Regions from separate parts of the Paenibacillus sp. Y280 genome, predicted to be linked through region 2. Evidence: a T-box and tRNA genes for the amino acid it is inferred to sense, from the RefSeq annotation. Region 2 holds a T-box; the other holds one or more tRNA genes.
What was found. The T-box of region 2 lies ahead of AC1TPC_RS08530 (valine--tRNA ligase). A T-box ahead of a tRNA ligase gene usually reads a tRNA of that ligase, here a tRNA-Val.
Positions count from the first base shown of each region.

Region 1: it encodes a tRNA-Val, which carries the amino acid that the T-box ahead of AC1TPC_RS08530 (valine--tRNA ligase) is inferred to sense. The anticodon was not compared.

Region 1 is NZ_JBXCIW010000006.1:256,675-260,093, forward strand. It holds gene AC1TPC_RS10680 (S-layer homology domain-containing protein) at 1-107, opposite strand, end outside; gene AC1TPC_RS10685 (stalk domain-containing protein) at 316-1,806, shown strand; tRNA gene AC1TPC_RS10690 (tRNA-Val) at 1,998-2,073, opposite strand; gene AC1TPC_RS10695 (hypothetical protein) at 2,267-2,617, shown strand; gene AC1TPC_RS10700 (Spo0E family sporulation regulatory protein-aspartic acid phosphatase) at 2,624-2,818, opposite strand; gene AC1TPC_RS10705 (DUF2524 domain-containing protein) at 3,069-3,263, opposite strand.
Region 2 is NZ_JBXCIW010000005.1:149,165-152,583, reverse strand. It holds gene AC1TPC_RS08530 (valine--tRNA ligase) at 1-1,519, opposite strand, end outside; T-box leader at 1,576-1,816, opposite strand; gene AC1TPC_RS08525 (LysM peptidoglycan-binding domain-containing protein) at 1,935-3,263, opposite strand; gene AC1TPC_RS08520 (RluA family pseudouridine synthase) at 3,350-3,419, opposite strand, start outside.

The DNA.
Region 1 (3,419 bases), on a different contig from region 2:
TGCTCGTTTACATCATTTTTTACATCTTTAAATGCCCAGACGGTTTGTCCGAGCGTGAAGAGCATCATTGCAACCAGCGTCAATATTATTATCGGTCGTTTTCTCATACGGTCACCTCTTCGTTTATTTTGCTGCAGCACTTATTTGACGCAATAATAATTCAATTTGTTGCAATTCGCAAGAAAACATTAATCTTTAGGAGAGTGGCCCTGCCTTTATTGATCAAGCGAAGAAATTCGGAACCGGTACAACGCAACCTTTTGAAAAAACTCTCGTCAAACTTAATAATACAAAAAATTACAAAAAGGAGCTGCTATGAAAATTAGAAAAATATTCAAACCTATTATTTTTATCCTTGTCCTTATGATTATGTTTTCTGGCCATGTACATGCTTCATCCGATTCGAAAGTCAAAAGCTTGAATAATATTGTGCAAATTAGCACGCAGGAATATCATAGATCTGCGCTTGCCTTGGATCGTGAAGGTGTCGTATGGGCTTGGGGACATAATTACATGGGTGGAGTAGGGGACGGTACGACTGGATTCAAATCAGCTGCTGTACCTGTTTTGGGGGATGTTGTAAAAATTGCCTCGAGTTTCGAAAATAGCTTTGCTCTAAAAAAAGATGGAACGGTTTGGGTTTGGGGCAGAGACACCGGATTTCAAGGAGATGGAGTCTACCCTCCAGCTTCCGAATATATAACGAAACCGGTTAAAGTAGAGGGCCTTAACGATGTTGTTGATATCAAAACAGGGAGCAACCATGCCATCGCGTTAAAGTCGGATGGATCGGTGTGGAGCTGGGGAAATCCCACCTATGGTGCGCTTGGAAGAACGGAATGGAAGCAATCTATTTCAAGTTCACTGATTCCTATGAAGGTGCCTAATCTACAAAATATTGAATCCATTTATGCAGGGTCATTATTTTCTGCCGCTGTAGCGAAGGACGGAAGTACGTGGGTATGGGGTGGGCTTGGCAGTTTTAGCAATATCGATTTAATTGTAAAACATGCGCCGATTAAACTAGCTGATTATAAAGTCAAAAACATCGTTGAAATTTCGCCATACTATCGGATTTATGTGACCAAGGAAGATGGAACGTTGTGGGAGCTTCAGAAATTGATGAAGCTGAAACAAATTGCGAGCGGTGTCGAAATGATAAGCTGTGGTGTTTTCTGTGCGGTTTCCAAGAAAAATGGAGATTTGCTGTGGTGGGATTCCGCTTCGCTTTCCGTTCCTAGTTTGCAAAAACATGATTTGAATATCGGTAAAGAAGAAATACGACAATTTGATTTCCATACAAATAATCAGATTCTATTGTTAAAAACAGATGGAACCGTCAGTACTTACGATACAATCAGTTCAATTACAGGGAATGAGACCGTTGATGATAAAGAATTCCAAGCCTATGTGAAGCTCTCGGACAAGGCGTTGAAGCCGCAGCTAAGGCCCGTTTGGAAGGCGATTAATGTCAAGCTTAATGGCGTTGGAGTACCGCTCTCGGCAAATCCTATTGTTATTAAAGGAATTTCCTATATACCACTTCGGGGTGTATTAGAGGGGATGGGAGCAGAGGTTCAGTATAGTGAGGGCAATATTACGATCTCTAACTCCGATCATAAGCTGAAATTAAAGATTAGAACGACAGCAGGAATGAAAGATGGCGTGAAGTTGACGCTGGTGGGTCCTCCGCTAGTAATAAAAGGTATGACCATGGTGCCGCTTCGTTTTGTTAGTGAAGGATTGGGAGCCACAGTGGTATGGGATGCGGACAACAGAACGATTGATATTAAATCAGACAATTGAAGCTAGTTTAACGTGGGGTGGGGTTGCTATCTGACCAGAAAATAAAAAAACGAGCCTTTAGCGCTTCTAAAGGCTCGTTTCACGTATAGGGATCTTTTAACCAGCTTACTCGCAGCAATACTCGATCTACCCAATATCGGAGATGAAAACAAAAAAACCCTTGATACACAAGGGTTTCGACGTTTAAGTTATGGTGATCTGAACAGGGTTCGAACCTGTGACCCCTACCCTGTCAAGATAGTGCTCTCCCAGCTGAGCTACCAGATCGTATTAGCGACAATTAATAATATAGCAGGATAAGGAAGTGAAGTCAACACTTTTTTGGGATTTTGTAAAGAAAAGCTTACCCTTCAGATTGCAGTGCTGATGTCTAGCGGGTTATAATGCTTTAGGTAGAACAAGCTACTTAGAATCAAGTGTAAACAGCACATTGATACATAGATAGGAGATGGCTTTAAACATGTATAATAACGACATTCACAATCAGTTTGTAGAGGCCGTTCAACAATTGATTGGCAAATCAGGCATCGTCCACTTGCAAAATGATGTAGATTACAAGATCGTTGTGCAGCAATTTACCGGATTCGAAGTGTCCGAGCATTATGATGACGAGGGAGACCCGATGATTTTTAAATTATCGTTTTTAAACGAGCTCGGCAGTGAAGATTCCATCGAAATTTGGGATAGCGCTATTGTTGATCTGGACTTTACAGTGCCTGAAGTAGCGGAAGAATGGGTTACTCCCGGGCTTCAATTTATATTTGCTGTTCTCAAGGATGAGAGCAATGCCATTGAATTTTTTGCAAAATAAAAGGGCTCAGCCTATACGTGCAAGAGAGCTTGATTGTCGCTCTGCTTTGGCCAAGCAGCCTGAATATTCGTTGAGGAGATAATCAAGCTCTTGGCTGATTTTGACAACTGCCTGATCTGTGAGGTTGTTGCATGCATCAAAAATTAAGATCATTTCGGCACGTACCTCTTCAATTTTTTTCTGATAAAAACAGTGCTCCATTAAAACCCCTCCAACTTTTCAATGTGAGTATAACAATAAACGAAGGTTGTTTGAATTTGTTGATAAAACAAATGAGGAATTTGTTAGTTTATTGAACAATTCTATAATGAATACCTTCGTATTTGATTAACTACACCGCTGCGTTTATTCTGAAACATTCACATATATGGAAGAATAGTCAAATGTGAATACGAGAGATAAAATACCCCCTAAGGATTTACAGCCTTAGGGGGTACTTTCTTTAAACGCGTTATGACTCATGCGGAATATCGCATTTGTTTCGAATGAAATGGATTTGGTTTCGAATCCGGTTCAAGTGCTGCTGCTCTTCTTCGGTTTGTTCTCCGTGTACGGCTTGCTCTAGCTGCTCTAATTCCTGTAATAAGCTTGGTAAATCATGAGACGCATTCGCACAATTATAGCTGCTGTCTACATTTTCAAGCATCGCTTTTCCCTCCAATCCTGTAAGGTAGGACCTTAGCATTGTTATCCAATGTCCGTCAGTTAGTATGAGCCGTTTAACGATGGATATGCATATTGGAAACGTATACTAAAGCTAATCAAATCCGCATACCTATATAGAAAGCGCTCAGGAGGCGGT
Region 2 (3,419 bases):
ACTGCTCCGTAAACTCAAGCGCCGTAAAGATCATCCGCGCAACCCAGAAGTAAATGATATCGTAGCCCGTAACGAGCACGTCCGTCGGATAAAAACGCTTCAGGTCCTCGGTTTGATCCGGCCAGCCGAGCGTTGAGAACGGCCATAGCGCGGAGCTGAACCAAGTATCGAGAACATCGTTGTCTTGGCTCAGGTTGTCTCCCGCCATATCCTCGCGGGATACATGCATCTCGCCTGTCGCCTCGTCATACCATGCCGGAATCCGGTGGCCCCACCAAAGCTGTCTGGAAATACACCAGTCGCGTATGTTCTCGATCCAATGCAAATAAATTTTCTCGAACCGCTCCGGCACGAAGTTAACGCCTTTGCCTGCCTTCTGCGCAGCAATTGCCGCTTCAGCAAGCGGCTTCATCGCAACGAACCATTGCGTAGACAGGTATGGCTCTACAACAGCGCCGCTGCGCTCGCTATGCCCTACTTGATGAACATGATCCTCTATTTGAATGCAAACGCCTTGCTCTTGCAAATCCTTCACTAGCTGTTTGCGGCAGTCGAAGCGATCGAGGCCTTGATAAGGACCTGCTTCAGCATTCATCGTGCCTGTCTCGTCCATGACGATAATTTGCGGCAGGCTGTGACGCTCGCCAACCTCGAAGTCGTTCGGATCATGCGCCGGCGTTATTTTCACAGCGCCTGACCCAAACTCCTTATCCACGTATTCATCCGCAATGATCGGAATTTCGCGGCCGACAATCGGAAGCACAATCAGTTGACCGATCAGATGCTTATAGCGATCATCCTCGGGATGAACAGCTACCGCTGAATCGCCCAGCATCGTCTCTGGACGAGTCGTTGCTACCGTTATGAAGCCGGAGCCGTCCTTGAGCGGATATTGCAAATGGTACAAATGACCGTTAACTTCTTTATGCTCTACCTCGATATCGGATAGCGCTGTGCGTGCGGCTGGATCCCAGTTAATGATTTTTTTGCCGCGGTAGATAAGCCCCTTCTCATAGAGACGGACAAATACTTCGCGAACAGCTTTGGATAGCCCTTCATCGAGCGTGAACCGCTCTCTCGAATAATCAAGAGAAAGACCCATTTTCGCCCATTGCTCGCGAATGGTATTCGCATACTCTTCCTTCCACTCCCATACCTTCTCGAGGAAAGCTTCCCGTCCCAGGTCGTAGCGGGAGATCCCTTGCTCGCGCAGCTTTTGCTCTACTCTTGTCTGAGTTGCAATACCCGCATGGTCCGACCCTGGGAGCCAAAGCGCATCGTAGCCCTGCATACGTTTCGTTCTGATCAAAATATCCTGCAGCGTAAAATCCAACGCATGCCCGATATGAAGCATTCCAGTCACGTTTGGAGGCGGGATAACAATTGTATACGGCTTTGCGTCCGGGCGTTTGCCTGCCTCGAAAAATTGGCCCTGCATCCAGTAATCGTACCATTTCTGCTCGGCTGCCTTCGGATCATAGGTTGTCGGCATTGCAGTTGTCGTTTGATTTTCTGACATTCGTTCCATCCTCCATAAATCGATCTACAAAAACAAAAAAACCTTCCGCCCTTATCATAAAGGACGAAAGGTTTAGCTTCCGTGGTACCACCTTTGTTCCATGCGAACAAAATCCGCATGACACTCAAACAGATAACGGCTGCGGCCGGCCTGACTTCGGTAGAGCACAGGTTGCTCTAGCTTGACTCAGGCAACTCCGGGGCGACTCGTAGCAGTCACTTCCTGCAGAACCTCTCAGCGTAACGGTTCCACTCTCTGAAGGCTTTGCTGCGTACTATTCCCCTTCAACGTCGTTATAACGCATATATGTTTAATCATACCTTTGTTGTACCTCTGAGTCAACCAAACTCGCATAACAAAAGCCCCTGTTGCTCAAAATAATGAGCAATAGGGGCTTTTGTGTAATAATTAACCATCATGGAATGTAGATTAGTTGTCCTTCGGTCACGCTGGAATCATCCAAGCGGTTATAAATGATAATTTCTCTTGGGTTCAAGCTGTAACGCGAGGCAATAACCTCAAGCGTCTCATCCCTCTGCACGATGCACATCCGAATCTTACGGAACTCCGTATCCTCCGAACGTTTGCCGAGAAATAAGTTTTTCCATTCGATCTCATCGCCCGACGCTTGTACTCTTGCAACCTCATCCGCTCGCTGCTGAGCGACAACCTCCTCAGCTGCCTGACGGGCTGCTTGCTCTCGCCTGCTAGTCTGAAGCAGCGTAAGAATGCCCACATCAGGCGGCGATCCGCTTCCATCCTGAGGCTGTGGCTGCTTGCCTCCGACCGCGATGCGCAGCTCCGGTTTTTCCTGCTCGGGATCTTGCCTCTGCTGCGGCAGTGCATCTGGAATGATAAAAGGCGGCTCCTGTGCTTCAAACTCACTGCGTTCCTGCTCTAAAGCAGGCTGCGCGCTCAGGAACGGCGATTGCTCCTGCTCAGCGCTAGTTGGGAAATTCGCATATGATTCGGAATTCGCGAGCCAGCCCTCATGACTCGTTTGCTGGGAGGATAACGTGATTTCCCGCTCGTCCTCTTGGAATTCCTCCGGTACTTCTGCTTGCTGCGCTGAGCTTGGGAACAGCTGCGAGGACGACCATCCGGTATCATACGATGCCGATGAGATCAAAACCGCAGGCTCCGATTCATTCGTTTCATTCGATGCAATCGAGTCATCCGATCCATCCGACACTTCCGGCCGCTGCTGGAATGAGAACTCCTCTTGCGCAGCAAAATCATTTTGCTCCGGTATGTACGGCTGCTCGTTTGCAGGATATTGGCTGTTTAAAAACTCAATGGCGCGTTCCTCGAAAGCTTCCCTCTGATGGACAACCGTGAACGGCTCTTCCCGCCAGAGTTCCTCTTGCTCCTGTACAGGCTGAGCGGAAATGCCTCTTAGAGAAAGGACACCTGTAATGTTTAATGTGCGGGCAGACAATAAGTCGACATCAAAATTATCGATTTCAATCGAAATATCGTCCAGCCGAGATATGCGATTCATCGGCAGCGTTATTTCGACGGGTATCCAGTGCTCAAGCGTCAACGAATTTTCGGAATCATTTTGACTCCTATAAATTCCGCTCAGAAGCAGCTGCCCTCGAAGTACGGCGTGATCCCCCTGATCGATGACCTGGATACGGGGAACAAGCTCAATCTCCTCCAGCTCGTCAATTGCCGCTACATCATCGGGCAAATGGACGCGCTCATACACGTCAAAGCGTAATCCGTTCGTTTGATCCGACACGCCTAAGTCCTCCCCTCTCATACTGAATGCTTGGGCTAACGTTACATTCACTACTTATCTATATGGGATGTTAGGCAGGAGCATGACTATCTTTTTGAACGGGAATGTATGTTTTCCGAAAGCTGTACGAGCCACTGCGGCCAAGGGGCGACCGCT